DNA from 4 places in the Kitasatospora sp. NPDC001660 genome. Region 4 is predicted to be linked to each of the others. Evidence: riboswitches for the same ligand, from Rfam matches in the RefSeq annotation. Region 4 holds a riboswitch; each other region holds the start of a gene.

Region 1 (7,657 bases), on a different contig from region 4:
ATCGTGGCGACCGCCTCCGCGCCGGCCCTGGCGCGGCTGCTGACCGAGCAGCCCGCCGGCCGGGGTCCCACGGTGTGGCTGGGCAGCCCCGACGGGGATCCGGGCCTGACGGAGGCGCTGGCGCGCCTGGCCGTGGAGCACGCGGGCGAGGTGCCGGAGATCGAGGTGCTGCCCGGGTCGTACGACCTGCCCGGGGCACGCCTGCTGGACCTGGTCTCGGTGATGGACCGGCTGCGCTCGCCGGGCGGCTGCCCGTGGGACGCCGAGCAGACGCACGCGAGCCTGGTGAAGTACCTGGTCGAAGAGGCGTACGAGCTGGTCGAGGCGATCGAGGAGGGGGACCGGGAGACGCTGCGCGAGGAACTGGGGGACGTCCTGCTCCAGGTGTTCTTCCACTCCCGGATCGCCGAGGAGCACCCGACCGAGGCCTTCTCGATCGACGACGTGGCCGGCGACATCGTCGAGAAGCTGATGTACCGGCACCCGCACGTGTTCGGGGACGTCGAGGCGGAGGGCGCCGCCGAGGTCGAGGCGAACTGGGAGCAGCTGAAGGCCGCCGAGAAGGCGGACCGCGAGTCGGTGCTGGACGGCGTGCCGGCCGGTCTGCCGTCGCTCGCGTACGCGGCGAAGCTGGTGTCGCGGGTGCGCAGGGCCGGGTTCGAGGGCGTGCCGGACGAGCCGTACGAGCTGCCCGCGGAGCTCACGGAGCAGTCCGCGGGCAGGCTGCTGCTGGCCGTGGCGCAGCGGGCGCACGACGCCGGGGTGGACGTGGACGCGGCGCTGCGCGCGGCCGCGCGCGCCTACCGGGACGCGGTCCGCGAGGCGGAAGGGCTCAAGCCGGAATAAGCCGGAGCAGGCCGGACCAGGGGGCGGGGACTCAGGCCGCCGAGACCGTGTCCTGCGCGGTCCGCGGCTGCGGCAGGACGACCTCGCCGATCGCCTCGCCGACGAGGGCGACGAGTTCGGCGAGGCGGTCCAGGTCGAGGTGGTCGGGCAGGTCGGCGAGGGAGACGATCCGCTCGCCGTCCGGTCCGGCGACGCAGAACAGGTCGATCGGACCGAGGTGCTTCTCGGCGGTGTCGACGAGCGCGGCGACGTCGCTGGGGCGGCGGATGTCCCCGCCGACGCCGACGACGGGGCAGCCGGGCCGGTCGAGCTCGGCGGCGAGGTCTTCGGCGACGGCGACCCGCTGGTCGGCGATCAGCACTCCGGCGGCGCCGGCCGCGGTGAACCGGCGGGCGAGGTCGGCTCCCGACCCGCCGTCGAGTACCGCGATGACGACGACTGCGCCGCTGACCCTCATTGGTCGCTCCTCCCTGTGGGCGGCACCGCACCGGCGCCCACGATTTCTGCCGAGGATCGTAGGCACGTCCTGACCCTCCGCAACAGGGGTTACCCCTCAGGTGACCAGGCTCACGCCTGCCGTCCGTCCAAGGCCCGTCCAAGGCCTGTCCACGCACTGTCCACAGACCGTTCGCAAGGTGGTGATGCGCCGCCCCCGGGCCGTTGACGAGCCGGTTACGCACCGTGGATGGCGAGTCGCCCCCGACCCACCGGATACGGTCGACCCATGCCAGTTCAGCCCGACGCCGCCCGCCCGCCGCTCTTCACCTGGGAGTTCGCCGCCGACCCGTACCCGGCCTACGCCTGGCTGCGCGAGCACGCCCCCGTGCACCGCACCACGCTGCCGAGCGGGGTGGAGGCCTGGCTGGTGACACGGTACGCGGACGCGCGCCAGGCGCTGGCGGACAGCCGGCTGTCGAAGAACCCCGCGCACCACAGCGAGCAGGCGCACCGCACCGGCCGGGTCGGCATCCCGGGGGAGCGGCAGGCGGACCTGATGACCCACCTGCTGAACATCGACCCGCCGGACCACACCCGGCTGCGCCGCCTGGTGTCGAAGGCGTTCACACCGCGCCGGGTGGCCGAGTTCGAGCCGCGGGTGCAGCAGCTCACCGACCGTCTGATCGACGGCTTCGCGCAGCGCGGTTCGGCGGACCTCATCCACGAGTTCGCGTTCCCGCTCCCCATCTACGCGATCTGCGACCTGCTCGGCGTGCCGGCCGAGGACCAGGACGACTTCCGCGACTGGGCCGGGATGATGATCCGCCATGGCGGCGGTCAACGCGGCGGCGTGGGGCGGGCGGTGAAGCGGATGCGGGCGTACCTGCTGGAGCTGATCCACCGCAAGCGGGCGGACCTCGGGGACGACCTGATCTCGGGCCTGATCCGGGCGAGCGACCACGGCGAGCACCTCACCGAGAACGAGGCCGCCGCGATGGCGTTCATCCTCCTCTTCGCGGGCTTCGAGACCACCGTCAACCTGATCGGCAACGGGACGTACGCGCTGCTGCGCAACCCGGAGCAGCGCCGCCTGCTCCAGGAGTCGGTGGCGCGCGGCGAGACGGCGCTGCTGGAGACCGGGATCGAGGAACTCCTGCGCTACGACGGGCCGGTGGAGCTCGCGACGTGGCGGTTCGCGACCCGCCCGCTGGCCATCGGCGGGGTGGACATCCCGGTCGGCGACCCGGTGCTCGTGGTGCTGGCCGCGGCGGACCGGGACCCGGCCCGTTTCTCGGACGAGAACACCCTGGACCTGGCCCGAACGGACAATCCGCACCTGGGTTTCGGGCACGGCATCCACTACTGCATCGGCGCCCCGCTGGCCAGGCTCGAAGGGCGGGCGGCGCTGGCCACGCTGCTGTCCCGGCTGCCCGATCTCGCGCTGGCGCAAAGCCCCGAGGAACTGCGCTGGCGCGGTGGCCTGATCATGCGCGGATTGCGTGAACTACCGGTCGAATTCAGTCCCGAGAGCCGCTCGCCGCATGCGCTCGCGGACGCTCCACCATGCTGACGATACGTCGCAAACCGGTCCACATGCCTGGTGTGAACACCCATCAATCCGGACAAACAACCGCCGTTGGTAGGCGATCGACCACGCGCCGTGATGTCTGTGTGATATCTGCGATATGAGCTTGTGATTGATCTGAGGATCTGTCTACTCTCCCTGGAGTTCGCAGCTGCGGACCCCGAGTGCGGAACGCCGAGTCCTGCCCGCCGCACCACGGGAAACCGACCAGAACCCTGGGCAGGGGCGGGGGAACCAGGTTTGTTGCCGTTCCTCCACGGCTTGGGGTGAAGCCGCCCGAGCGGAATCGTTTCCGCAGACGGCGGCCGGGCCACCTCCCGGTCCGAACCCGACAGCTCACCTCGCAGGCGTGCGGAGAGGGACCCCTTCATGCTGTTCGTTGGAACCGGCCGTCACCGTCGTCGCACCCAGACCGAGAAGGCCATCGCCGCCGCGGGTGTGGCCGGCGTCGGACTCGCGATGCCGATCCTCACCGCCACCGGCGCCTCCGCCGCCCCGGCCTCCGCCTGGGACTCCGTCGCCCAGTGCGAGAGCGGCGGCGACTGGGGCATCAGCACCGGCAACGGCTTCTACGGCGGCCTGCAGTTCACCTCCAGCACCTGGAAGGCGTTCGGCGGCACCGCGTACGCGCCGCAGGCCAACCAGGCCAGCAAGGGCCAGCAGATCGCGGTGGCCGAGAAGGTCCTGGCCTCGCAGGGCCCGGGCGCCTGGCCGGTCTGCTCGAAGAAGGCCGGCCTGTCGAAGGGCGGCGCCCCGGCGGCCGTCGACACCTCGGACGCCCAGCCCGCCGCCCAGCAGCACTCCCAGCCGGCGCAGCAGCCCGCGGCGAAGCCGGCCCAGCCGAAGCCGGCTCAGATGCCCGCCCAGCAGCAGTACCACCAGCAGTACCAGCAGCACGCCCAGCAGGCCCAGCCCCAGCAGCAGACCCAGGCCTCGGGCTTCTCCGGCAAGGCCGGCTGGGACGCCGACGCGAAGGTGTACTGGTACCAGAGCAACGGCGCCTGGCACTGGACCAGCCACCAGAGCGTCTACCACCAGTACGCCGGCCAGGCCGCCCAGCAGCAGCACGCCCAGCAGCAGCACGCCCAGCAGCAGCACGCCCAGCAGCAGTACGCCCAGCCCCAGCAGCAGGCCCCGGCCGCGGCCCCGCACGCCGCCGCCCCGCAGGGCGGCCACGACTACACCGTCCGCGCCGGTGACACGCTGTCGACCATCGCCGCCGCCCAAGGCGTGTCCGGCGGCTGGCAGTCCGTCTACGACGGCAACCGCGCCACCGTCGGCGGCGACCCGAACCTGATCCTGCCCGGCCAGGTCCTGCACCTCGGCTGACCGCCCGACCGACGGCGGACGGCGCGACACGCGGAGGGGGCCGACCCCGGATCGGCCCCTTTCGTCCGCATTCGGCCCATTCCACGGGGCCGGCAGGTGAACTACCGGCAAGTAGCACGGCCACACGCTGAGACGGGACCGAGGTCGGCGTGGCCCCGGGACCCCGTGCGGTTAGGCTCTGGTCGTAACGACTCCGCAATCGTCCCGCTGACCGCACCACCGTCAGCAGGACCCTGCTTCCGCAAGGAGATGCCTCGTGCCGTCCATCGATGTCGTCGTAGCCCGTGAGATCCTCGACTCTCGTGGCAACCCCACGGTCGAGGTCGAGGTCGGCCTCGACGACGGCAGCACCGGTCGTGCCGCTGTCCCGTCGGGTGCCTCCACCGGTGCCTTCGAGGCGCTGGAGCTCCGCGACGGCGACAAGAACCGCTACTTCGGCAAGGGTGTGGAGAAGGCCGTCCTGGCCGTCATCGAGCAGATCGGCCCGGAGCTGGTCGGCTACGACGCCACCGAGCAGCGCCTGATCGACCAGGCCATGCTGGACCTGGACGCCACCCCGGACAAGTCCTCGCTCGGCGCCAACGCCATCCTGGGCGTCTCGCTGGCCGTCGCGCACGCCGCCTCCGAGGCGAGCGACCTGCCACTGTTCCGCTACCTGGGCGGCCCGAACGCGCACGTCCTGCCGGTCCCGATGATGAACATCCTCAACGGCGGCTCGCACGCGGACTCCAACGTCGACATCCAGGAGTTCATGATCGCCCCGATCGGCGCGGAGTCCTTCTCCGAGGCCGTCCGCTGGGGCGTCGAGGTCTACCACACCCTCAAGGGCGTCCTGAAGGAGCGCGGCCTGTCCACCGGCCTCGGCGACGAGGGCGGCTTCGCGCCGAACCTGGACAGCAACCGCGAGGCCCTGGACCTCATCCTCGAGGCCATCCAGAAGGCCGGCTACGTGCCCGGCCGCGACATCGCCCTGGCCCTGGACGTCGCCTCCTCCGAGTTCTACCAGGACGGCGCCTACCAGTTCGAGGGCAAGGCCCTGTCCGCCGCCGAGCTCATCGAGTACTACGCCGAGCTCGTCGCCGCCTACCCGCTGGTCTCCATCGAGGACCCGCTGGACGAGTCGGACTGGGACGGCTGGAAGGCCATCACCGTCAAGCTGGGCGACAAGGTCCAGCTGGTCGGTGACGACCTGTTCGTCACCAACCCGCAGCGCCTGGCCAAGGGCATCGAGACCGGCACCGCCAACGCGCTGCTGGTGAAGGTCAACCAGATCGGCTCGCTGACCGAGACCCTGGACGCCGTCGAGCTGGCCCAGCGCAACGGCTACCGCTGCATGATGTCGCACCGCTCCGGCGAGACCGAGGACGTCACCATCGCCGACCTGGCCGTCGCCACCAACTGCGGCCAGATCAAGACCGGCGCCCCGGCCCGCTCCGAGCGCGTCGCCAAGTACAACCAGCTGCTGCGCATCGAGGAGATCCTCGACGACGCCGCCGAGTACGCCGGCCGCGGCGCGTTCCCGCGGTTCAAGTACGAGGGCTGAACGCTCCCGGTAGCGCATGCCTGACCGGTGCCCCGCCGTTCACCCCGTAGGGTGGACGGCGGGGCACCGTCGCGACCAGGAGGGGAACGGGAGATGGCTGGCTGGAGGATCCCGGGCTTGGCGGCCCGCCCTCGGTTCACGAGCCGGGCGACCGTCCTCGTCCTGGTGCTCTGTTCGTTGGTGGCGATCCTCGCCTACCCGACGCGGCAGTTCATCTCCCAGCGCGCCGAGATTTCCGCCCAGCGGGCGAAGGCCGAGCATGCCCGGCAGCAGGTCGAGCAGCTGCGCCGGGACAAGGCCCGCTGGCAGGATCCCGAGTACGTCAAGGCGCAGGCCCGCACCCGGTTGCACTACGCGATGCCGGGGGAGACCCCGTACATCGCGGTCGATCCGGCCGGAGCGGGCGCCGCCCCGTCCTCCACCGCCCCGCCCGCCCCCTCCGACGGCACGGCCACCAGTTCGGTGAAGGCGGCCAAGCCCTGGTACTCCAGCATCTGGGACTCGGTGGACGCCGCCGACACCGCTGCCCTGGCCCCGGCCGCCCCGGCCCTGCCGTCGACCCGCCCGCTCCCATCGTCCCCTGCTGGAGACCCCTCCCCCCATGACCACTGAGAACCACCCCGCCGTCCCCGACGCCGACATCGCGGCCATCGCCGCCCAGCTGGGCCGGGTGCCGCGCGGCCTGCGCGGCGTGGCGCACCGCTGCCCGTGCGGCAACCCGGACGTCGTGGAGACGGCCCCCCGGCTGCCGGACGGCACGCCGTTCCCGACGCTCTACTACCTGACCTGCCCCAAGGCCGCCTCGCTGATCGGCACCCTGGAGGCGGACGGCGTGATGAAGGAGCAGACCGCCCGGCTCGCCGAGGACCCGGAGCTGGCGGCCGCGTACCAGAAGGCGCACGAGGACTACATCGCCCGGCGCGACGCCATCGAGGTGCTGGAGGGCTTCCCGAGCGCCGGCGGCATGCCGGACCGGGTCAAGTGCCTGCACGTGCTGGTCGGCCACTCGCTGGCGGCCGGCGAGGGCGTCAACCCGCTCGGCGACGAGGCGCTCGGCATGCTGGAGGACTGGTGGGCCAAGGGCCCGTGCGTCTCCCCGGCCGAGGTCGAGGCGGCCGGTGAGCGGGTCGCCCGCAACCGGGCCAAGGAACAGGACCACGCGGCCGTGATCGCCGCCAAGGAGCAGAAGACCGCCGAGCGCGCCGCCAGGAAGCGCGCCGCGGAAGAGACCGAAGCGCAGGAGTCCGAGTGAGCGCGACCCGCGTCGCCGCGATCGACTGCGGCACCAACTCGATCCGTCTGCTGGTCGCCGACCTGGACCCGGAGACCGGCGAGATCACCGACCTGGACCGTCGGATGATCATCAACCGGCTGGGCCAGGGCGTCGACCAGACCGGCCGGCTGCACCCGGACGCGCTGGCCCGCACCTTCGCGGCCTGCCGGGAGTACCGGGAGGTCATCGCCGGCTTCGGGGTCGGCCCGGAGCGCACCCGCTTCGTCGCCACCAGCGCCTCCCGGGACGCCGAGAACAGCGACGAGTACGTCAAGGGCGTGCGCGAGATCCTCGGCGTCGAACCCGAGGTGGTCAGCGGCGAGGAGGAGGCGCACCTCTCCTTCATCGGTGCCACCAAGGAGCTGACCGGCGGTCAGTTCCCGGCCCCGTACCTGGTGTTCGACCTCGGTGGCGGCTCGACCGAGTTCGTGCTCGGCGCGGACGACGTCCAGGCCGCGCGCTCGGTGGACATCGGCTGCGTCCGGCTGACCGAGCGGCACTTCGGCGGTGCCGAGCTGCCGTCCGAGGAGCAGATCGCCGACGCCCGGGCGCACGTGCGGGCCGAGCTGGACAGGGCCGAGGAGGTCGTCCCGCTGACCGGTGCGGCCACCCTGGTGGGCCTCGCCGGGACGGTCACGACCGT
Region 2 (7,657 bases), on a different contig from region 4:
AGCACGAGCCCGCCGACCACCAGCGGCAGCACCAGCGCCGACGGCGGCCAGCTGTACGGCAGCGCGATCGGCAGCAGCCCGAGCGCCACCGTCAGCACCAGCAGCGCGACGAGCGTGTCCCGCTCAGCCCGCGCGTCCCCGTCCAGCAGCCGCCAGTACCACCGCCGCACCCTCCCTGTCAGTGCGGGCACAAGACCTCCGCCAAACGGTGGGCGGTCCCCGGTCATGACCCCCCAGTCAGCCCCGCCACACTAGCCCCAGCAAAAACGTTCCTTCACTCGCCACCCCGCACGAGAAGTCGACCCCACCGACGTCTCACGCGCCTTGGGGGGCGAGCAGAACCGTTTCCTCACTCGCAACGCCCCACGTGCAGCCGCGCCGCACGAAAAGTCGGCGCCATCGACTTTTCGCGTGACCCTCCGCCCTGCCGTCACGTCTTCTCCCCCCGGGCAGCAGGAACGGTTCGTCCCCCGCCGGCCCCCTCCCGTCGTCTCAGGGCTTCGGCCAGGTGCGGAGGCCGCTGGTGAGGGTGGTGATGAGGCGGTCCTGGGTGGTGGTCAGGTCCTCGGCGAGTTGGAAGGCGCCGGCGATCGAGAGGGACGCGAAGCCGTGCGCGAGGGAGCGGACGGTGCGGGCGGCGTGGATGGCCTCGGAGCCGTCGAGGCCGTACTCGCGCAGCACCGCCACGATCACCCCCACCAGCCGCGCCGCCGCCGCGCTCAGGTCGCCGTCCGCCTGCGGCGCCTGCGGCAGGGCGTTGTAGCGGTGCGGGTGCGCCAGCGCGTACGCGTGGTACGCGCGGAGGACGGCGGCGACGGCGTCGTCCCCGCTGCGCCCGAGGGCGGCGTCCGCGAGCCGGGCGGCCAGTTCCTCCGTGACCCGTACGGCGATGAGCCGCCGGAGTTCGGTGAGGCCGCCGCTGACGTGCTTGTACAGCGACGGGGTGGCGACGCCGGCCCGGGCGGCGACGGCGGCGAGGGTGAGGCCGTCCGGTCCCTGGTCGTCGATGAGGGCGAGGGCGTGGTCGACGACCTGCTCGGGCGTCAGTCCGACTCGGGGCATGGGCTCGGTTTCTCCGTACGGTCGGGCGATCGGGGGTCAGGCGATCTCGGCGAGGAAGGGCAGCAGGGCGTCGGCGACGGCCCGCGGGTTGTCGGCCATCGGGTAGTGCCCCGACCCCTCGATCATCGCCTTCCGCGCGCCCAGCGCCGCGACCTGCCGGTCGGCGACGACCTCCGGCTTCGGGAAGTCGGGGTCCTTGGCGCCCATGACGACGAGCGCCGGGCACCGCACCGCGGCCGTCCAGCCGACCGGCGCCGAGTCGCCGCGGACGTGTCCGCGGGTGGCGGGCTTCCGGCCGGGGGTGCGCAGCGAGTCGACGAGCCCGTTCACGTACGCGTCGAAGTCGGCCGGCTTGGCGCCCGGGTAGGCGAGCTTGCGGTGGTAGAAGCCCCAGAACGCGGGCCAGTGGATGACCACCGTCCCCATGGCGTGGACGATGCCGCGCATGAGGGCGTTCTGCGGCAGGTTCTCGATGAAGGCGTCGATCAGGACGATCCCGGCGACCCGCTCGGGCGCGTCCCCGGCGACCTTGACGACCGTCGCCCCGGTGTAGGAGCTGCCGGCCAGGACGGCGCGCTCGATGCCGAGGTGGTCGAGCAGGGCGAGGACGTCGGGGGCGATCGCGCCCGGCTCGTAGTCGTCCCAGGCGATCGACGACTCGCCGAAGCCGCGCAGGTCCATGGTGATGACGCGGTGGCCGGCGGCGGTGAGCAGTGGGACGAGGTACCGGTACGCGTGCCGGGTGTCGAGCATTCCGGGGAGGAGGACGACCGGGGCGCCTTCGCCTTGCCGGGTGTCGTCGAAGGCGATCCGGCCGCCGGGAACGTCGAGGTACTGGGTGCTCGGGGTGATGGTGCCGTTCATGGTGGGCCTCCTCGGTCCGCTGCTGCGGTGGCATCGGCGGTACCGCCGATAGCCATAAAGCTAAGGCTAATAGCCATAGCCGTCAAGCTATCCGCGCGATGCCGGCGCGATGCCCCGCGGCGACGGGCCCTCAGACCCCCTCGACCTTGAACGGGTCGTGCTCGCTGAGCAGCTTCTCCAGCCGGGCCTGGTCCACTCGGGTGACGATCTCGGCCGACTCCTGCCGGTCCCGGACGACCTTGGCGAGCGTGAAGGCGGAGGTGACGGTGTAGAGCAGGCCGACCCCGAGGAAGGCCCGGGTCCAGGCCCCGACCGGCAGGTAGGCGATCCCGATGGCGAGGGCGGGCCCGACAGGGCGAAGGAGAGTACGGCCTGGACGTAGTACGCGGCCGTGGTGCGTGACTGCATCGGTGCGTTCATGGCGTCAGGATGGCGGCGGCCCGGCCGGTCGCACATGAGTAGAAGTACTCAGATGGGGCCGCCCGGGCCGCCGTTCGTCGGCGTCCAATCACGTTAAGTAGTGTCAGGGACGGGCAGTAGCCGCAAAACGTTCATAGGGCACAAGTCGCCCGCCCGGTCGTCGGCCGTCCCAGGCGGATGGCTTGGAATCAGAGCCTCCTGGGATTAACGTTTGATAACGCAGCGCGGTCGAAACGCCGTACCCAGACGGCACCGTGCGCCGTCGCCTAATCCCGCCGGCCGGCCTCCGGGCAGGCCAGGGAGCCGGGGAACCACGTTCCTTGGGGTGAATCGGCGGGGCCCCGGCCCGGCCGTAGGAGACCTTCCTGCTCCGAACCCGTCAGCTAACCCGGTAGGCGCGAAGGAAGGAAAGGAGCGCGCCTCCGTGGCGTCGACGCACACCCCGGCACAGCCCGCCGGCCCCGCTGCCGGTACCCAGCTCCTCGACCACCCCCGCCCGGCCGAGGACGAGTTCCCGGCCCCGGAGGCCGAGGCCAACCGCCACCGGATGCCGCGTCAGACCCGTGGAGCCTCCCCGCTGCTCGGCGTCACCGCCGTCGCCGCCACCCTGGGTGCCACCGGGTTCGCCTCCGCCACCCCGGCCGCCGCGCCCGCCATCGAGGCCCCGGACGAGACCCCGGTCGGCCTCTCCGCCGACCCCGGCCTCGCGCTCGCCGCACGCATCCAGCAGCAGGCCGACAGCCAGCGCACCGCCGCCGAGGAGGGCGCCCGCGTGCAGGCCGCCCAGGAGGCACAGGCGAAGGCCGCCGTCAAGGAGGCCGAGGCCAAGAAGGCCGCCGCCGAGGCCGAGAAGGCCAAGGCCGCCGCCCTCACCCTGCCGGTGCGCGACTACAGCCTCTCCGCCCACTACGGCCAGAGCGCCCGCTACTGGGCCCACCTGCACACCGGCCTGGACTTCGCCGCCGACACCGGCACCGCGGTCTACGCGGTCGGCCAGGGCACCGTCACCTCGGCCGGCTGGTCCGGCGCGTACGGCTACCGGATCGTCGAGACCCTGCCCGACGGCACCGAGATCTGGTACTGCCACCTCTCCTCGATCATCAAGGGCTCCGGCCAGGTCGCCTCCGGCCAGCAGATCGGCAAGGTCGGCGCCACCGGCAACGTCACCGGCCCGCACCTGCACCTGGAGGTCCGCCCCGGCGGCGGGGCCCCGGTCGACCCGGAGCCCTGGCTCCAGCAGCACGGCCTCAACCCCTGAGCTCCTGCACCGGGTTTCCGGCGAAACGAAGAGCGGACGAAGGCCCCGACCGCGCAAGGTCGGGGCCTTTTCGCAGCCTTTGGCGTCACTCCTCCTGCGGCAACTGCGCCAGGTACGCGTCGATCTCCGCCTGCCCCGGCTCCGGCGCGAGCTCCGGGAACTCCTCGACCAGCAGCCGCGGCAGTCCCGGCACCGTCCACTCGCCGTACAGCGCGAGCGCCGCCTGCGTCGCCGCGTCCTCGAACTCCCCGAATTCCCCGGCCAGTTCGGCCGGCATCGGCCGCCCCAGCGCGGTCAGCTCGGCCAGATTGCGGTAGCTGCGCCGCATCAGGCCCTGCTCCAGCAGCCGCCGCGCGCCGTCCGTGGCCATGCCGACCGAGAGGACCCGGCCCGGGCCCCAGCCCCGCTCGTCCGGCTCGTCCAGCCACCCGGCCTCCGCCAGCGCGGCGAACGCGGCCAGCCGCTCCTCCTCCGCCAGTTCCAGGAACCCGGCCAGCCAGTCCCGCACCGCCGCCTCGTCCGCGACGTCCACCCCGTGCGCACGCAGCAGCACCGCGTAGAGCCGGGGCCAGGTCACCAGGTCGGCCCGGCGCAGCAGCCCGGCCGCGACCTCGCCCTGCCACTCGGCCTCGGCGTGCAGCCGCTCCTGCCGCTTGGCGTTGAGCCGCTTCGCCGCCCGCTGGTGGTCGATCAGCAGCCGTACGGCCGCGCCGTACGCCAGCGGGTCCTCCTCGGGCGCGGGCTGGACGTACAGGTGGAGCCGCTCGTACAGCAGGTGCTCCACCGCGTCCGAGGTCAGTTCGGGCCAGCCGTCGCGCATCCTGCCCTCGCCCAGCTCCAGCAGCGCCAGCACCGCGCGCACCGGCGCCTCGGCCACCGGGGTGCGGCCCTCCGCCGCCGCCCAGGCGAGCAGGTCGGCGGCCATGGTGCGCGGGGCGAGCTGCAGGTCTTCGTCGTTCATAGCCCGAACGGTAACCGCTGCCCGGGGATAGGGTCGGCAGCCATGGTCCCCGTACGACTCACCGGCCCCCGGCTGGCCATCCGCGAGTACCACCACACCCCGGAAGACCTGGACGCGCTGTACGCGCTGTACGGCGACCCCGAGGTCACCCGGTACCTCCCGTTCGAACCGCACGACCGGGAGACCTGCGCCGACCAGCTCGCCCTCTACCTGGAGGAGGCGATGGAGGAGGAGCGCGACACCTACCGGCTCGCCGTCACCCGGCGCGCCGACGCCGACGACCCGGCGGACGCCACGCCGATCGCCCACGCTTCCCTCACCCTCGGCGAGTACCGATCGGCCTGCCTCGGCTACGTGCTGAGCCGCGACGTGTGGGGGCTCGGCTACGCGAGCGAGATCGTCCGGCTGCTGTGCGAGCTCTCCTTCGACCACCTCGGCCTGCACCGCCTGGCGGCCCGCGTCGACGTCGACAACGCGGCCTCCGCCAAGGTGCTCGCGAAGCTCGGCTTCCAGCTGGAGGGGCGGGTCCGGCACGACCTGTTCAAGGGCGGTGTCTGGTCCGACTCGTACCTCTACTCGCTCCTCGCCGACGAGTGGCGAGCCGCACGCGCGGAGGGGTGAGGGGGGTTAACCCCACCCCCGATCCGCCAGGTCTCCGGATGCCGCCGCCCCGCCCCGTTCGACAAAGATGAGATCGTCAGCACGGGAACGGGACAGACAGGGGGCGGGGACATGAGCAGCAGCTTCACCACGCACGACCGCGAGTGGGACTTCCTCGACGGCCTCGACGGCGGCAGCGGCCCCGGCGACGGCCTCGCCGAAGGCCGACGCCCCGCCCGGGTCCGCCGCACCGAGGAGCCGCCGCCGTTCTGGCGGGCGCCGTTCTCCGCGTACCACTACCGCGAGGTCGGCTACGTGCTCACCGGCCTGCCGGTCGCGCTCGTGGGCTTCGCCGTCGCCGTCGTCCTCTTCTCGTTCGGTGCCGGCACCTTCGTGACCGTCCTCGGCCTGCCCGTGCTGGCCGGGCTGACCGTCGTCGCCCGCGGTTTCGGCCGGCTGGAGCGCTCCCGGGCCCGGGGCATGCTCGCCCTGGACGTGCCCGGGCCGGCGCCGGTGCGCCGGGTCCGGCCGGGCACCTGGGGGGCGATCACCGCGCGGCTGGCGGACACGGCCGGCTGGAGGGGCGTGCTGTACCAGGTGGTGATGTTCCCGTGGGCGGTGTTCAGCTTCGTGATGACGCTGGTGTTCCTGCTGCTCGGCTGGACCATGGCGCTCTACCCGCTCTACCACTGGGTCTACTCGACCTTCACCCCGTGGCCGGGCCTCCGGCTGTACGACTACACGGACGGCAAGGGCGTCGAGCACGTCTACTACATCGAGGGCGCCGGGCAGGTCGCGGGGCTGTCGGTGGTCGGCCTGGTGATCGTCTTCCTCACCGCGCAGCTGGTCCGCGGCCTGACCAACGTCAACCGGGCCGCCGTCCAGGGCCTGTGCGGCCGCTGAGCCGGCTGCGCCGACCGCCCCGCTCGCGCCGGGGCCGAGACGCCCCCGGGAGCAGCCCGAACTGCACTTCGCCGTCTAGGAGTTCCGCTCCGGAGCGGCGGGCTGCGGAACCGGTACGGGAGCCGCCGCCTGCTGCTGCGGGGCCGCCGTCGCCTCCAGCCGGGACAGTATCTTCTCCGCCAGCCAGCTCCGGTCCGAGCCGTACGGAATGCCGTCCGGCAGCACCAGCTGCCCCGCCACCGCGTCCCGCAGCCGCTGCGCCTCGGCGCCGGGCAGCCGGGAGAGCAGGCCCCGCGCGGCCAGCAGCGCGTGGTACTGCTCGAAGCCCGAGCGCGGGTGCTCGATCGCGTCCAGCACGCTCGACAGGTCGGCCAGCGCCGGATCACCCTGCATCAGCGCGAGCGCCTGGATCCGCCGGCCCTGCGAACCGTCCGCGTACAGGTCCCGCACCTGGTCGGCGGTGAGCGCCGAGCGGCGCGCGGTCGAGCGGACCTCGGCCACCACGCCGTCCGGCCCGGACGCCGGCGACGCCGCGGACGGCGGCAGCTGCGCGGCCAGCGCGCTCGGCCGGTCCGCGCTACCGCCGAGCAGCCCGAGCTGCTGCATCGCCCGCACCCGCAGGTCGTCCGCGCCCACCTTGTCGCCGTGCCGGTCGCGGTCCTGCCCGGCCAGGAAGAGGTCCAGCGCCTGGTCCGCGTCGGTCAGCACCTGGGGCAGCGCGAGCCTGGTCACCAGCCAGCCGGCCAGGAAGCCGAAGACCAGGAAGTACAGCACCAGCGCCGCCGCGAACGGCACCGCCGCGTCCTCCCCGCCCAGCGCGGGCGCCAGCGCCGTCCCGAGCCGGTGCAGCCGCTCGCCGAGCGACCCGAGCTGGGTCAGCCCGACACCGAGCAGCACCTTGGTCAGCCAGTCCGACACCTGCTCCAGGTTGGTGTTCGGCGCGTACGAGCCCTGCGGCTCACCGGAGCCGTTCCGCACCCGCGGCACCCCGAACAGGAATCCCAGCCCGCCGCCGACCACCGACGACGCCCCGGCGATCACCAGCCCGCCGCCGAGCGCCTGCCAGGCGTGGGCCCGGCCGAGCGAGAACAGCAGCAGCCCGAGCAGCCCCGTCCCGAACAGGACGGCCGCCGCTGCCCGCTGCGCCGTCCGCAGGGCCGCCGTGCCGGCCCGCCGCCGCGCCTTCGCCATCGCGTACCCCCTGTGCCCGCGCCGCTCCGCTCCGAAATCCGGGCCGACTCTAGCGCCGCGGCCCCACCACGGAAACGTCCAGGGAGTCCCATGGTGACGACGGCCGCCCCCGAAAAGCAGACGGCCCGTGGGCTGCTCCTCCGCGCCGGCCCGTGCACTGGCCAGGCGCCGAGGCACCGGGGATGTACCGGTGAGCCCACGGGCCGGGTGACTGCTGTGGATTTCGCCTGCCGGGAGCCTCAGGGCTCCACCCTGCGCAGGCAGGGGCGGCTCTAGCGAGCAGCCACCTCACGCATCCTGATGGTACTCAACTCAGGATCACCTCCTTTCAGTGTGTGGCCACTGTAGGCAGCACTCCGACGGGAGGGCAACGGATTATTCGACCCTTGGTCGACTCG
Region 3 (7,657 bases), on a different contig from region 4:
GCAACAGCGAGGTCGGGTCGGCGCGCTGGGTGAGCACGTCCGGCCGGTGCGGGTCCGGGTCGACCGGCAGGTAGAGGCGCTCGGGCGCAGCGCTGGAGAAGCCGGCGGTCGGGCCCGGGCTCCACTGCATCGGGGTGCGTGAGCCGGCCCGGTTGTAGCGCGGGCCGAGCGTGCTGCCCTCGGTGTCGGGCAGGCCGGGCACGTAGCGCATGCCGATCTCGTCGCCGTAGTAGACGGCGGGCAGGGTGGGCCAGGTGAGCAGGAACGCGAAGGCGGCCGGGAGTTGCTCAGCGGTGCGCGGGCCGGCGGCGAGACGGGAGAAGTCGTGGTTGGCGGTGGGCAGCACGACGTGGCCGCTGCCCTCGGTGAGCTCGACCGCGGAGCGCCACGCGTCGAGGAACACGCTCGGGGTGCCGCGGCCCTCGGCCGCGAAGTAGCACGCGTCCTGATTCCAGAACTCCTCGACCGTACCGCCGTTGTTGTTCCACAGGGAGCGCAGCGGCAGGCCACGGTCCGCGCCGCCGAAGTGGAGGAAGAAGTCGGCGTGGAAGCCCGCCGAGACGGCGGCGGCCGGGTCGCCCCACTCGGCGAACAGGGCGGCCTGCGGGTGGGCGCGGTCGAGCCAGTCGCGCAGCCCGGTCCAGAGCTTCCTGGTCTCGGTCCGGTCCGGGTCGTCCTTGACCAGCGAGTAGGCCATGTCGACCCGGAAGCCGGCCACGCCGAGGCCGAGCCAGTGGGACATGATGTCGCGCAGCGCCGCACGGTTGGCGCGCGGCCCGTCGGCGTCCACCGGCTGACGCCAGGGCTCGCCGGAACTCGGGCGCGCGTAGCCGAAGTTGAGGGCGGGCTGACAGTCGAAGAAGTTCGGGCGGTAGAAGCCCGGACGGCTGCCGGGCGAGGGGACGAAACCGTCCACCTGCCGGTCGGACCAGATGTAGCGGTGGTCGGCCGGGTCCTCGGCGGCGGCCAGGAACCACGGGTGGCGGTCGGAGGTGTGGCCGGCGACCAGGTCGAACAGGATCCGGATGCCCTTGCGACGGGCGGCCTCGACCAGGGCCACGAGGTCCTCGGTGCTGCCGTAGCGCGGGGCGGGGGCGAGGTAGTCGGTGATGTCGTAGCCGGCGTCGCGGAACGGCGAGGCGAAGCAGGGGTTGAGCCAGACCGTGTCGACGCCGAGCCAGGAGAGGTGGTCGAGGTGCTCGGCGATGCCGGCGAAGTCGCCGATGCCGTCGCCGTCGGAGTCGGCGAAGGTCTGCGGGTAGATCTGGTAGAGGACGGCGTCGGCCAGCCAGTCGGGGCCGGAGCGGGTCGAGGTCATGGGCTGGGTCCTCCTGCCGGGTCCGGGGGCCGGGTTCCCCCGATTCTCGCCGAATCCCGGCCGTCCCGACAGCCCGCCGCACCTGCGGCCATCGCGGCCGTCGACCTCCTGGTGACTGGCACGCGGACCGGGCCTCCCGGCAGTGGAAGGTCACCGACGCCGGCAACGGCCGCTGGTCCGTCGCGGTTCCGGGGACGGACAACGTCCTGGACGTCAACGAACGATTCCGCCGGGAATGTGCGAACGCCTCTCTTGATCTCCGCGTCAGGTGGTTCTCATCGGGGTCTCACGGTCGCGGTGGATCGTGGCCCGACGATGGACACGCACCGGGGGGAAATGGAGCCATGACGGCAAAGGGCGAAGAAAGACCGGACAGGCCACGGTGGTTCGGCCGGATGACACTCCGCGGCCGGCTCGCGCTGTTCACCGCGGCCGCCGTCTCGCTGGCGGTCGTGGCCTGCGCCGTGGCCGGCTGGTTCGTCGCACGCAATGAAATGGTCAACCAGGTCGATCGGACCCTGGCCCGCTCGTGGATGCCGGGCGACCGGCCCCCGAACGGCCAGCAGATCAAGGCCTTGACCGAGTTGTGCCACGGCACGGCCGGGCAGCCGTGGATGCCCAAGGGAGGCATCCTCCCCACGGTGATCGTCGCCGACGGCACCTCCTGCCCGCAGAACGACCCCCGCGCCGTGGCCGTCGCCCCGGAGGACCTCCAGATCGCGGGGAGCGGGAGCACCGGAGCGCACGCCGCCTCGCTGTTCCGCGACGGCCAGACCGCCGACGGCACCCCGGTGCGCGTCTACGTGGTCAGCATCGGCCCCGCGGGGTTCGGCGAGGCCGTACCCACCGCCGCCGTGGCGATCGCCCAGCCGCTCGAACCGGTGCAGGACGCGCTCACCGAACTCGCCCTGATCACCGCCGGCGCCGCGGCCGTCGTCATCGCGCTCGCCGCCGCGGGCGCCTTGTGGATCGCCCGCACCGCCCTGCGCCCGGTCGACCGCCTCACCCGCGCGGCCCAGCACATCGCCCGCACCCAGGAGCCGGGCATGACGATCGAGGTGTCCGGCCACGACGAGATCGCCCGGTTCGGCGAGGCCTTCAACGCGATGAGCACCGCCCTCGTCGGCTCGCTGGACAGCCAGGCCCGGCTCATCGCCGACGCCGGCCACGAACTGCGCACCCCACTGGCCTCCGTGCGCACCAACGTCGACCTGCTGATCCGCAGCGAGGAGTCCGGCCGCCCGCTGCCCGAGGCGACCCGCACCCGGATCCTCGGCAACATGAAGGCGCAGATGACGGAACTCTCCACCCTCATCGGCGACCTGCTCGAACTCTCCCGCCCGGCCGACGCCCGCGGCGCGAAGCCGCTGCCCCTCGTCGCCCTGCACGACGTCGCCGCCCGCGCCGTCGAACGGGCCGAACTGCGCGGCCCCGGGCTCGCCTTCACCGTCGACCTGGACCCCTGGTACGTCCGCGCCGACCCGCACGCACTGGAGCGCGCCGTGATCAACCTGCTCGACAACGCGGTGAAGTTCAGCCCGCCGGGGGGACGGATCGACGTCTCGCTGACGAACGGCGCGCTCGCCGTCCGCGACCGGGGCCCCGGCATCGCCGCCGAGGACCTCCCGCACGTCTTCGACCGCTTCTGGCGCTCCCCGTCCGCCCGCCAACTGCCCGGATCCGGCCTGGGACTGGCGATCGTCGCCCGCACCGTCCGTGCCACCGGCGGCGAGGTGACGCTCGCGCCCGACGGTGCCGCCGGCGGCACCGTCGCGACGGTCCGGCTGCCGGGCGCTCCGACACCTCCGCCGAAGACGCCCCCGCGGCACGGGTCCGGTCAGGGCTGACCCGGGGGCCGGGAGAGCCCGGAACGGCAGCGGCCGGCCCGGCTCGCGAGGAAGGTCTCGCGAGCCGGGCCGGCCTGGGCGTGTCCCGCGCCCATGTCCGCCGGTGCGGCGATCACCGGTCGAGCGGTCACCCGACATGACCATCCCGGTTGATCGTTTCGCCCCGCACCCGCGGTGGTCCGTCGCCCCGTCAGGGGCATCACCCCGTCAAGGGTCAGAGCGCGACGCCGTGCGCCCGGAGGTAGGTGACCGGGTTGATGTCCGAGCCGTACTCCGGCCCGGTGCGGATCTCGAAGTGCAGGTGCGGGCCGGTGACGTTGCCGGTCGCACCGGAGAGGCCGAGCTGCTGGCCGACGGTCACGGCCCGACCGACCGACACGCCGATCGAGGAGAGGTGCGCGTACTGCGCGTACTTGCCGTCGGCGAGCCGGATCTCGACCTCGTTGCCGTAGGCGCCGCCGTTGCCGGCCTTCACCACGACACCGCCGGCGACGGCGCGCACCGGGGTACCGGTGGAGCAGATGAAGTCCTGGCCGGTGTGGTGGCCGGAGGCCCACATCGTGCCGGCCACGCCGTACGCCTCGCCCAGCACCGGCTTGGCGAGCGGGGCGACGTAACCGGAGGTGACCGCGGCGGCCGGAGCGGCGGCGACCGCCTTGGCGGGCTGGACCACGGCGGCGGACACGACAGTGGGGGCGGCGGTGTGGGCCTGGGCGCTCATCGTGGTCACGAGGGGGAGGACGAAGGAGACCCCGGTCACGGCGGTGGCGATGCCGATGCGGGCGGCGCGGGGCAGGGTGATACGACGAGCCAGTGCAGGCATGGAAGATTCCTCTCCGACGCCTGCGAGGTGAGCTGTCGGGTTCGGGCTGGAGTTGCCCGGCCGCACGCGCGGCTTCACCCCAAGCCGGTCCTGGACTGCCGCGCCCAAAGCGCGGATTCCGGTCCGGCGTCTTACCTGTGGGTCCCCCGCTCCTGCCGTACAGAGCTCAGTTCGAGCCACCGGGCAGCGGCAGGACTCGGCGTTCCACCCGGTGGATCCGTCCGGGCTGGCCGGTCGGTCGCTGAACTAAAACTCATCCGTCCGGGTGAAGCAATGTCGATCTCTCGAACCCACGACAACCCCGCCCTCCGCGATGACGCTCCGAATGATCCGCAATACAGTACGTGCACAATCCATTCACTCCTGGCAGTCGTTCCGCCACTGTGCGCCGATGCGACCACCCCTCCGCGACCACCCGATCACCCGCCGCCATCCCCGAACGCGCCGCCGGTGACCCTTGTCACGTCCACCCCACCGGGCGGAGGATCGGGCCGTGACCACAACCAAGGCCGGCACCCTGCGCCTGGGCACCACGCAGGGACGCTGGGTCCTCCTGGCGACGGTGCTCGGCTCCAGCATGGCGTTGCTCGACAGCACCGTGGTGAACGTCGCCCTGCCCCGCATCGGGGCCGATCTCGGCGCCACCCTCGCGTCCCTGCAGTGGACGCTGAACGCCTATCTGCTGACGCTCGCCGGGCTCATCCTGCTCGGCGGCGCACTCGGCGACCGCTACGGACGGCGCCGGGTGTTCCTGCTCGGCGTGGTCTGGTTCGCCGCCGCCTCCGCGGCCTGCGCCGCCGCGCCGAACATCCAGGTGCTGATCGCCGCGCGCGCCGTCCAGGGCATCGGCGGCGCGCTGCTGACGCCCGGTTCGCTCGCCATGCTCCAGGCGGTCTTCCACCCGGACGACCGCTCGGCCGCGGTCGGACTGTGGTCCGGCCTCGGCGGCGTGTCGGCGGCCGTCGGCCCGTTCGTCGGCGGCTGGCTGGTGGACGGCCCCGGCTGGCGGTGGATCTTCCTGCTCAACCTGCCGCTCGCCGCCGCCGTCATCGCGGTCGCCTCCCGCTACGTCCCCGAGAGCCGGGACGAGAGCGCCTCCGGCCGCTTCGACGTGCTCGGCTCGCTGCTCGCCGCCCTCGCGCTCGGCACCTTCACCTACGCGCTGACGGCGGCCGGCGAGGGCCTCTCCCCCGCCGTCTGGGTCACCGGCGTGCTCGGGCTCGCCCTCGGCGCGGCCTTCCTCGCCGTCGAGCGCCGCGCCCCCGAACCGATGCTGCCGCTCGGCCTGTTCTCCTCACGGCTCTTCACGGCCGTGAACCTGGTGACCCTCTGCGTGTACGCGGCGTTCAGCGGCGTGTTCTTCCTGCTGGTCGTGCAGCTGCAGATCGTCGCCGGCTTCTCGCCGCTGGTCTCCGGTCTGGCCCTGCTCCCGATCACCGTGCTGATGCTGGCGCTGTCCTCGCGCGCCGCACGGCTCGGCAAGCGGATCGGCCCACGGATCCCGCTCACCGTCGGCCCCCTGCTGTGCGCCGCCGGGGTGCTGCTGATGCTGCGCGCCGGCGCCGGATCCTCCTACTGGGCGGACGTCCTGCCCGCCGTCACCGTGATGGGCTGCGGCATGACGCTGCTCGTCGCCCCGCTGACGGCGACCGTCCTCGCGGCCGTCGAGGTGCGGCACGCGGGCATCGCGAGCGGCGTCAACAACGCCGCCGCCCGCGCGGCCGGCCTGCTCGCGGTCGCCGCCCTCCCGGCCCTGGCGGGCCTGAGCGGCGACGCCTACCGGGTGCCGTCCGCCGTCGACGGCGCCTTCCACACCGCGATGCTGATCTGCGCCGGGCTCCTGACGGCGGGCGCGCTCACCGCCTTCGCCACCGTCCGCGGCAACGTGCTGGCCCCCGAGGACCATCCGGTCGCCGAGCCGGACACCGAGTGGTGCTGCGGTACCACCCCGCCCCTCGACCCCGGCCACGTCCACACGCACGAGGGCCCCGCCACCGGTCCTTGAGTGGCAGAGCCCTCGGCAACCTGACACTGCGTCAGGGAATGCTGCGTCAGAGAATGTCGCCCGGCGCGTACTTGGCCGCCTCCGGGTAGGCCGCGGCGACGGCCTCGACCTGGCGGACGACCTCGGCCACCTGCGCCCCGGCCGCGCCGGTGAAGGACAGCCTGTCGGCCAGCAACGCGTCCAGCGCGGCCCGGTCCAGCGGGATCCGCTCGTCGGCGGCCAGACGGTCCAGCAGCTCGTTCTCCCGGGCGCCCGCACGCATCGCGAGGGCGGAGGCGACGGCGTGCTCCTTGATGACCTCGTGGCCGGTCTCCCGGCCGACGCCCGCGCGCACCGCGCCCATCAGCACCTTGGTGGTGGCGAGGAACGGCAGGTAGCGGTCCAGCTCGGCCTCGATGACGGCCGGGAAGGCGCCGAACTCGTCGAGGACGGTCAGGAAGGTCTCCAGCAGGCCGTCGAAGGCGAAGAACGCGTCCGGCAGCGCGACCCGGCGCACCACCGAGCAGGAGACGTCGCCCTCGTTCCACTGGTCGCCGGCCAGCTCGCCGGTCATCGACGCGTAGCCGCGCAGGATGACGGCCAGGCCGTTGACGCGCTCGCAGGAGCGGGTGTTCATCTTGTGCGGCATCGCGGAGGAGCCGACCTGACCCTCCTTGAAGCCCTCCGTCACCAGCTCGTGGCCGGCCATCAGGCGGATGGTCTTGGCCAGGCTGGACGGCGCGGCGGCCAGCTGGACGAGGGCGGTGAGCACCTCGAAGTCCAGCGAGCGCGGGTAGACCTGGCCGACGCTGGTGAGCACGTTCTCGAAGCCGAGGTGCCCGGCGACCCGGCGCTCCAGCTCGGCCAGCTTCCCGGTGTCGCCCCCCAGCAGGTCCAGCATGTCCTGGGCGGTGCCGACCGGGCCCTTGATCCCGCGCAGCGGGTAGCGGGCGATCAGCTCCTCCAGTCGGCGGAAGGCGACCAGCAGCTCGTCGGCGATCGACGCGAAGCGCTTGCCCAGCGTGGTGGCCTGCGCGGCGACGTTGTGCGAGCGGCCGGCCATGACCAGCTCGGAGTGGAGCGCGGCCAGCCGGGCCAGGCGCACCAGCACGGCCACCGTGCGGTCGCGCACGTGCTCGAGCGACTGGCGGATCTGCAGCTGCTCGACGTTCTCGGTCAGATCCCGCGAGGTCATGCCCTTGTGGATCTGCTCGTGGCCGGCGAGCTCGCTGAACTCCTCGATCCGGGCCTTGACGTCGTGCCGGGTGACCCGCTCGCGGGCGGCGATCGAGCCGAGGTCGACCTGGTCGATCACCCGCTCGTAGTCGGCGACGGCGTTCGACGGCACCTCGACACCGAGGTCCTGCTGGGCCTTCAGGACGGCGAGCCACAGGTGGCGCTCGAGGACCACCTTGTGCTCGGGGGACCAGAGCTGGGCCAGGGTCGCAGAGGCGTACCGGGAGGCCAGGACATTGGGGATCTGGGGCTTCGCGCTCACGCTTCGCAAGCCTAACAGCCGAGGTCACGCCGGACGTCGGCGGATGGGGTAGGTTGGGCCAGTTGAGCGCCTTTTATATGAAGCGCTACAACCTTCTCACCGCAAGGATACCACACCGATGCATGGAACTCCAGCGGAACCGCCCCTCACCGAAGCCCCGGCCCCCGAAGACCCGGACCCGGAAACC
Region 4 (7,657 bases):
GACACTCGCACCGCTGATCTCGGCCTGGGGACGCCGTCCAGCCGAGCAACCGCCGGCACTCGGTTAGGCGCGGATCCAGGCGTTGGCCGACCTGCCCACAGCGCTGTTCTCGCCTTCGAGCAGGCGAAAGCGCTTGAAGCACGGAGCTACTGGAACACCGAAGGCATCCCGACACCGTTCAACGGAACCATCCCGAAGGGCGAGATCGGCATCAACCCCGCGTATCCGCGTTCCCAGTGCACCGTTTGGACCGCAGAGACCTGCGGGCGCGGTCTGCCCGGTCAAACGGCTCGACGTGGTTTTCCTCTCCCGCCTCACCGACCTGTCCATGACGGCCATGCGGAGAGACGAGAGCGGGAAGGCCGCAGGACACCGCCAGCGGACAGCGTGACCCTGATCGCCAATTCCCGACCAAGCGCCGAAGCCGCGGCGGCCGAGGCGAAGCGCAGCCGCTCCTGGTGGCGCCTCCTGGAGGGTGCTCTCGTCTACCCGCACAAGCGTCGAGGACGGCGAAGAGGCCGGTGGGCCCGACGAGAACGTCGGGCCCACCGGCCTCCCAGGAGGGCGGTTCAGGACGAGAAGTAGCCGACCAGGTCGGCGACCACGTCGGTCTTCCCCCACTGGTTGACGAACGACACCCGGCCGTCCACCACGGGGGCCACCACCAGCGCGGACACGACCTGTCCCGGCCGGTAGTTGATGCTCGACGCGTCCGGGCGGCCCGTCCCGTGCGGGAAGACCGTCAGGAAGCTGGTGTCGGTGGGGAAGACGGCCGTGACGTTCATGACGACCGCCGTCACACCGGTCTGGGGCATGCCCTCGACCCCGGCCACCCGCAGGCTGACCTGGTCGCCCGAGCCGCCCAGGGTGCCCACGCGGACGCCCTCGCCGTCACGGGTGTCCATCAGCCGCACCAGCGGGGACGCCGTGTAGGTGGAGCCGAGGCCGGGTCGACCTGGCCGACCAGCGTCGCCAGGACGGCGAGCAGCAGGGCGCCGGGAGCCGCGAGCGCGGCTCTCCTCCCTCGGTGTCGCACGCGTCTCTCAGTGGACAGCAGTGTCACACTTTCCCCCCATGTCGGAAACGCCCGACTCCCATGACCCTCACAGGAGTTCACAGGCAGGCGGAGTATAGCGAGCGCAAAGGACAAGTTCGGATGCGCTCCTCACCCCGTGTGAGGGTGCCACAGCGGCTTTTCGGGCACGACACGTTCTTTGGGCAGTTCTTGACCCGGGGCGGGTAACTCCGGAAGCGGCCCGCGGCTCTGGGCTGCCACGACGGCGTCCCCGTGGGCTGCCGCCCAGGCGCCCATGGCGCGGATCGGGTCGATCAGAGCGCTGCCGGCCTCGGTGAGGGTGTAGTCGACGCGGGGCGGTGCCTCGGCGTAACGGCGGCGCTCCACCAGACCGTTGTGCTCCAGCCGACGCAGTGCCTGGTTGAGCACCTTGGGACTGATTCCCCCGATCCGGTCCAGCATGGCCCGTGGCCGCATCGGACCGCCCTCGCCGAGGATGAAGACCACCACGCTGTCCCAGCGGTTGGCCAGCACCTCGAAGGCGATCCGAGCCCGGCAGTCCGCCGCGAACACGTCCCCCGCCATGTCGACCACGTCGTCCGCTCGTTCCATGCGGACATCCTCCCCCGGTCGATGCCTACCGTGTGGTGTCCATCGAACCTCGTAGCGTCCGGAGCACGGCATCCACGACGCGAACAGGAGTACGACGATGCGCATCGGCATTCTTGGTACGGGCGGCATGGCGGCGGCCCTGGGCGGGGCATGGGCACGGGCCGGGCACGAGGTCCTGGTGGGTGGGCGGAACACCGAGGCCGCCGCCAGGACGGCGGTCGGCGTCGGGGCCACCGGGTACGGCAGCCTCGCCGAAGCGGCGCGGTACGGCGAGGCCGTGCTCGTCGCCGTACCCGCGGACATCGCGCCGACGCTGGCCGAGGAACTGGCTTCGGCCCTTGCCGGCCGTACCGTGCTCGACTGCACGGTCCCGATGGCGGCCGCAGCTGCGGGACCGGTGCTGACCACGACAGGTGGCACGGACTCGGTCGCCGCCCGGATGGCGGCCGCCGCCCCCGATGCGCGGATTGTCAAGGTGTTCGGTGTCTGCCACGAGAGCATCTGGACCCTGCCCCGGCCGGCCTTCGAAGGGGCGCCGCTGGCGGTGCCCTTCTGTACGGACAGTCCATTCGCTGCCACCCTGGTGGTCGAGCTGATCACATCGATGGGGTGTGTCCCGCTGGCCTGCGGAGGGTTGGACCGTGCGGCGCTGCTCGAAGCGGCCGCGGTTTTCGCCGTCGGCGTCTGGTGGTCCGGCGGAGAGGCCCGGCACGTCTTCCCTGCCCCCGCTCTCGCCCCTGGTGCGATCGACGACGAGTCTTAGCCGGTCCCCGGCGAATCCGAGCCGGTGAGCGAGACAATGACACGACAGAGAAGCCGAGTTGGACGACATCGGTACCGGCCGGAGAAGCCGACGAACCCCACCAAGAAATGATCTCGGTGGGGTTGGGGCGACATGTGAACGAAAGTGGAGACGTCCCCAGTGAGCCGACCCACCCGGTCGAGGGCACGCGGTCGAAGCCGAAGAGGGCGGTGGAACGGGGTGGCTGGACGAGGACGCCCCCGGCTTGCTCACCCCGGTCCGCTGCCGCTTTACCGTTTTACCGTGATGATGGTCTGGTGAAAGAACACCCGGTCGCACCGACGCCCGTCATCCTCGGCATAGACGACCTCCGACCGCTCCCCAGAGCCACGCGGATCGCCCGCACCAGCCGCGAAGGTATCCAGCTCCTGCAAGAGCACCGCGACAGCTTCATTGACGAGCTCTGGCTCGACCACGATCTCGGCGGCGACGACAGCATCATGCCCGTGGTGACCCTCATGGAAGAGGCCGCCTTCAGCGGACGGCCCTTCCAGATCGGAACTGTCTTCGTTCACAGCGCCAACCCCATCGGCGCCGAAACCGTCGTCCGGTCACTCAGACGCTGGAAGTACCAAGTCCGGCGGGCGACGGCCTAGGGAACCCGACGCAGGGCCGAGACCTCAGGGCCCGACGCGTCGTGAGACTGCGATAGAAACCGCGGACCGGACAAGCCGCGTCCGACACGAGGCACGAGACCCTGCACCCGCCGCCGCCCGGCGTTGGTACGTCACCGGGAAACGCCCTCGGGTGACATCACTCGCGGGGAGGCGTCGGTGACGCTGCGTCGGGAAGCGTGGACGAGGCTGGAGATTGCCGCCGCCCAGGGGCCGGACGCCCGGCTGACCGGGACTCAGCCACTGGAAACCCGAACCGCGGGGGCCGGAGTCGTCCGTGAGCTCGTGCACCCCGGGCTGTGTGAGCTTGCGCCACCCGATCCGCTCGAGCCTGTTCGCCGCGTTCAACCGCAAGGACGATCTGCACACCCAGGGCGGCACCGCACTCTCGCTCGCCCGCGTCCTGGTCGTCAACTCGGCTGGATCTTGGCTGAGTTCGCGGCTACTGGGCAGACTGGCCGGCCGCGCTGCTCCGCCCCGGCCGGCCGACCCGGGTCTTCGCGACCGCGCACCCCCAAGTGGCCGCCTACCCGCACGAGGCCGCCTACCCGCACGAGCCCGCCCGGGTGATCCGGGCCGGCCACCCGATGGACGCGCTCGACCTCCGTTCCTGGTCCTCCGGCCGCCTCCGTCCCACGGGCGCCCGTGGGACGGAGGCGGCCGACCCGCCCCGGACGGGGTCGGGCCGACCTCGGCCTACGTCCTTGACGGACGGCTCAGTTGGAGAAGTCCTGGGTGAGCCAGACGGTTCCACTGGCATCCCGGTGGACCGCGATGCCGATGTGGGTGAACTCGCTGCTGAGGATGTTCTTGCGGTGGCCGTCGTCCGGCGGCGTCTCGTTCAGCATGTCCTGGGTCAGTCTGACCGCCATGGCGGCGATGTCCTGGGCCGAGGTGGAGACCCCGTCGCCGTAGCCTATGTTCTCCCCGGCGGCGTTCCACTGGACGCCCGCGGCCGTCTCCCGCGCCCCCAACTCGGCCTCGCCCGGGCACTGGTGGGACATGCCGCAGCCGTCGGCCATCGTCTGGTTGTGGGCCTCGGCGCTGCTGGTCAGCCCCGACGTGATGGTGTAGGCGGGCAGACCCTGGGCGGCCCGCGCCTGGTTGATCAGGTTCAGGACCTGCTGCACGGCGTCCGAGTTCGAACCGGTCTGCGCGGCCGGGGTGGTGGGTGTGGCCGCGGTGGTGGGTGCGGGGGCGGGTGCGGGGGAGTGCGTGGCCGGGGCGGACGGGGACGGCGGCGCGGACGTGTGGGACACCGGGGTCGGAGCCGGAGTGGAGGGCCGCGCCGAGTGGGAGCTCCGGGACTCGCCGTCGGGGCGCGCGGTCGCGGATTCCGGGGCGTGGGAGGCCGGGGCGGACGGCGACGGCCAGGCGTACGAGGCTTCGGCCGAGGCGGGAGCGGAGGGCTGAGCGGCGTGCGGGTCGGCCTGGCGGTGGTGCTGATCGTCGGAGTCGCTCTGGTGCCGGTGCTGGTGGTGCTCCTGCCACCACCCGGCGTGGCTCGCGTACGTGTGGGAGCCGGGCGCGGCGGAGGCTCCGCTCGCGCTCAGCAGCGGCAGCATGAGGCCGGCGCCGGCGATCCCGGCGGTGGCGGCCAGACGCGGGGTGTGCTTCCGGCGCGCACGGCGATGCCGGCCGGTACGTGAATTCAGCATGGGGCGTCCCTCTGCGACGCCTACGAGGTGAGCTGTCGGGTTCGGGCCGTGAGGTAGCCCGGCCGCACGCGGCGGCTTCACCCCTAGCCGCGCCCGTCTCGTCCGCGAACGGGCCGAGCAGGGCGCGGCGAACTACCTGGTTCCCCCGCTCCTGCCCGGTGCACTGCTCGACGTCCGGCCGACCGGTGGACAGGACTCGGCGTCCCGGCGGCAGGGTCCGCAGGTGCGAACAGCCTGAACGCTAGGCAGATCGACCCATAAGACACAAGTTCGTATGATGCACATCACATGGACGTCCAGCGAAAATCTGATGGAATGCCATATTGACTCACGGAACGTCGCATACGTGTATTAATCGGACAATTCCCCGGGTTGTCAATGCCGGTTGCGACGGCCACCGCCCCGAGGGCGGGCGTGGACGGCGACGGCCGCCTCGCGGGCGGCCGGGTCCAGGTCGTCCAGCTGCGGGGCGATCGGCTCGGCGGCCACGGCGAGGACCGGGACGGGCGCGGCGGCGGTGCGCAGGTGGAGGGGCCGGGAGGCGGCGCGTACCTGCAGAACCTGTGATCGGCGGGACCCGGCTACGCCGGCAGGCCGTCTGCGGCGGCCCGGAGTTCGGCGCGGGTGTCCAGGCGCGCGTCGTCCTCCGGCCGCGACAGCCGTCGTCGACCAACCCGCTGCTCCGGTCGCTCCAGTCGCTTCGGCCGGGCTTCCCGGCGGGGTATCGGTGCCCGAGTCGGGGCTGGGCCGGGCCACCGGCCGCGGCCTGGGTGAAGCGCGCCGCGACTACGCCCTCGGCGACGGCCATCGAGCAGAAGGTCCGCGCTACCAGTCAGCCCCGGGTCAAGCAGCGGGTGCGTAAGGCGGGTCGAGCGCGTGGCATTGGCCTGGTCGGAGAGCCGGCAGTGCCCAAGGGCCCGATTCGCCTCGGCACGGCTTCCGGCGCTCCCGCTGGCCAGAGGCTCGCTCAACTCGCCAACCTGAGCGCTCGACAACAGCGCGTTCGCGCGTCCAGGTCTCGCGCCCGGGGAGTTTCGGCATCGATCGACCGGTTTGTGATCACGGTTCGGCGACCTTCCGTCCGCCGAGGCTTCAATCAGCCCTCCTGGCGCTCGGGCAGCGGTAGGTTTCGGAGGCAAGCACTCTTGATCGTCACGGGGGATTCACCATTTCCACTCAGTCTGCCGAGCTGCCCCACGGCGCCGCGTCCGCCGAGCCCACCTCCGATGCCACGGCCCCGGACCTGCCCGTCTACGGCGAGGGACAACTCAGCTGCCAGTGCTGCGGCTCCGTCCCGGCCGTGGATGCGACCTTCCGCGGGCACCAGGGCATCGTTGTGATCTTGAAGTACCTGAAGCGCCGGGGGCCGTACTGCCGCAGCTGCGGCATCGCCGCGCACCGCGAGATGACCTCCGACAGCCTCTGGCAGGGCTGGTGGGGCATACCCTCGATGATCGTCAACCCCATCATCATGCTGATCAACATCCCGCAGCGCCTGAAGATCAACAAGCTGCCGGAGCCGCTGCCCGGCGCGCCCCGCCCGCCGACGAACCCCGGCAAGCCGGTGTACCTGCGGCCCACGATCTTCGGCGTGCTCATCCCGGTGATCCTGGTCTCGCTGATCGTCCTCGTGGAAAAGGGCGACCCCGAGTTCGCCAAGTCCGGCGACTGCATCCACAACAACAACCCGATCGTCCTGCCCGGTGCCGTCGACAGCAACCCCGACGTCGAGGTGGTCCCTTGCTCCGACCCGAGGGCCGAGGCCCGCGTCGTGGGCCGCGCGGACGACACCAACGACGGCGAGAACGTGTGCCGGAAGTCCTTCCCCGACGCCGACGGCTACTTCACCTACAAGCGGGGCAGCGACAAGTACACCCTCTGCCTGCAGAACCTGAAGCAGAAGCCGGGCGCGAACTTCGTCCCGTAGTGAGGCGCTCGGGCCGGGCCGTTCTCCCTGTTCGGCACACCCGCGGCGGCGCCGGCGCCACCACCTTCTCGGCGCCGTACGACGGCCCGCACATGACCGCCCCGGCCCGGTCCGTCGCCACGAACGTGTTCCTGGCCGCGATGGTCGCGCACCCGGTACCACTGCGGTCGTGAAAGTGGACGCCTGACACACTGTGCGCCATGAGTGAGCACGAACATCATGCCCCGGCGCAGCTTTCCGAGGTACTGCACCGCAGGTTGGAGCGGATCGAGCGGCTCCTGGAGCCCGAGGAGCCGGAGCGGCCGGCGTGGCGATCGGTCACTCTCGGTGAGCAGCGTTGGGCGGTCTCGGTGGCCATCCTGGCCGCCGTGGGCCTGCAACTGGCCCTGCCGGCCCGTCTGACCATCCACCCGCACTGGATGCTGCCCACCCTGGAGCTGGCACTGCTGGTGGCCCTGGTGGTCCTCAACCCGCACAAGCGCATCGACCAGACGTCGCAGTTGCTGCGCTCGCTGAGTCTGGCCCTGGTGGCGGTGATCAGCCTAGCCAACGGCTGGTCGGCGGTGAAGCTGGTGCGCGACCTGATCCACACGTCCGCCTCACCGGGCGCGCTGGCGCTGCTCGGCACCGGCGGTGCGGTCTGGGCGACCAACATCATCGCCTTTTCGCTCTGGTACTGGGAGTGGGACCGGGGCGGCCCGGCGGCCCGCGCCCAGGGGGTGAAGTCGTACCCGGACTTCCTCTTCCCCCAGATGCAGCAGGAGGGCATCGCGGAGCCGGGCTGGGAGCCCTCCTACCCGGACTACTTGTACGTGGCGTTCACCAATGCCTGCGCCTTCAGCCCGACGGACACCATGCCGTTGTCGGTCTGGGCGAAGCTGCTGATGATGACGCAGTCGGCGGTGTCGCTGATCACGGTGGTGCTGGTGGTGGCGAGGGCGGTCGGCATCCTGCAGTAGCAGCCACGGGTGCTCGGCGATCCGCCGGTGCAGTCCGGCGGCGTTGAGGCCGTAGGCAGCCAGGCGCTCG

Evidence for each region. A riboswitch is a leader RNA that binds a small molecule or an ion and turns the genes downstream of it on or off. The one in region 4 is predicted to bind cyclic di-AMP.
Region 1: it holds a riboswitch for cyclic di-AMP, as region 4 does, so the genes downstream of both, ACWCXH_RS25680 (transglycosylase family protein) here and ACWCXH_RS37165 (CAP domain-containing protein) in region 4, are expected to answer to the same signal.
Region 2: it holds a riboswitch for cyclic di-AMP, as region 4 does, so the genes downstream of both, ACWCXH_RS30130 (M23 family metallopeptidase) here and ACWCXH_RS37165 (CAP domain-containing protein) in region 4, are expected to answer to the same signal.
Region 3: it holds a riboswitch for cyclic di-AMP, as region 4 does, so the genes downstream of both, ACWCXH_RS21955 (M23 family metallopeptidase) here and ACWCXH_RS37165 (CAP domain-containing protein) in region 4, are expected to answer to the same signal.

Annotation. Positions count from the first base shown of each region.
Region 1 covers NZ_JBSFGU010000027.1:4,931-12,587, reverse strand. The annotation lists gene ACWCXH_RS25695 (MazG family protein) at 1-846, shown strand, start outside; gene ACWCXH_RS25690 (SDR family NAD(P)-dependent oxidoreductase) at 878-1,303, opposite strand; gene ACWCXH_RS25685 (cytochrome P450 family protein) at 1,571-2,854, shown strand; cyclic di-AMP (ydaO/yuaA leader) riboswitch at 3,065-3,233, shown strand; gene ACWCXH_RS25680 (transglycosylase family protein) at 3,239-4,198, shown strand; gene eno (phosphopyruvate hydratase) at 4,455-5,741, shown strand; gene ACWCXH_RS25670 (FtsB family cell division protein) at 5,859-6,353, shown strand; gene ACWCXH_RS25665 (DUF501 domain-containing protein) at 6,325-6,993, shown strand; gene ACWCXH_RS25660 (Ppx/GppA phosphatase family protein) at 6,990-7,657, shown strand, end outside.
Region 2 covers NZ_JBSFGU010000038.1:17,217-24,873, reverse strand. The annotation lists gene ACWCXH_RS30150 (PP2C family protein-serine/threonine phosphatase) at 1-191, opposite strand, end outside; gene ACWCXH_RS30145 (TetR/AcrR family transcriptional regulator) at 493-1,062, opposite strand; gene ACWCXH_RS30140 (alpha/beta fold hydrolase) at 1,099-1,926, opposite strand; partial or broken gene ACWCXH_RS30135 (YiaA/YiaB family inner membrane protein) at 2,057-2,346, opposite strand; cyclic di-AMP (ydaO/yuaA leader) riboswitch at 2,600-2,758, shown strand; gene ACWCXH_RS30130 (M23 family metallopeptidase) at 2,771-3,604, shown strand; gene ACWCXH_RS30125 (hypothetical protein) at 3,690-4,565, opposite strand; gene ACWCXH_RS30120 (GNAT family N-acetyltransferase) at 4,608-5,186, shown strand; gene ACWCXH_RS30115 (sensor domain-containing protein) at 5,298-6,068, shown strand; gene ACWCXH_RS30110 (hypothetical protein) at 6,144-7,259, opposite strand.
Region 3 covers NZ_JBSFGU010000020.1:34,007-41,663, reverse strand. The annotation lists gene ACWCXH_RS21965 (alpha-amylase family glycosyl hydrolase) at 1-1,318, opposite strand, end outside; gene ACWCXH_RS21960 (sensor histidine kinase) at 1,714-3,165, shown strand; gene ACWCXH_RS21955 (M23 family metallopeptidase) at 3,380-3,988, opposite strand; cyclic di-AMP (ydaO/yuaA leader) riboswitch at 3,991-4,127, opposite strand; gene ACWCXH_RS21950 (MFS transporter) at 4,482-5,993, shown strand; gene purB (adenylosuccinate lyase) at 6,040-7,479, opposite strand; gene ACWCXH_RS21940 (HelD family protein) at 7,589-7,657, shown strand, end outside.
Region 4 covers NZ_JBSFGU010000071.1:18,048-25,704, forward strand. The annotation lists gene ACWCXH_RS37140 (methyltransferase domain-containing protein) at 1-67, shown strand, start outside; gene ACWCXH_RS37145 (hypothetical protein) at 570-905, opposite strand; gene ACWCXH_RS37150 (winged helix-turn-helix transcriptional regulator) at 1,166-1,627, opposite strand; gene ACWCXH_RS37155 (NADPH-dependent F420 reductase) at 1,725-2,390, shown strand; gene ACWCXH_RS37160 (cyclic-phosphate processing receiver domain-containing protein) at 2,687-3,025, shown strand; gene ACWCXH_RS37165 (CAP domain-containing protein) at 3,760-4,701, opposite strand; cyclic di-AMP (ydaO/yuaA leader) riboswitch at 4,704-4,836, opposite strand; gene ACWCXH_RS37170 (hypothetical protein) at 5,080-5,268, shown strand; gene ACWCXH_RS37175 (LppU/SCO3897 family protein) at 6,044-6,628, shown strand; gene ACWCXH_RS37180 (hypothetical protein) at 6,829-7,587, shown strand.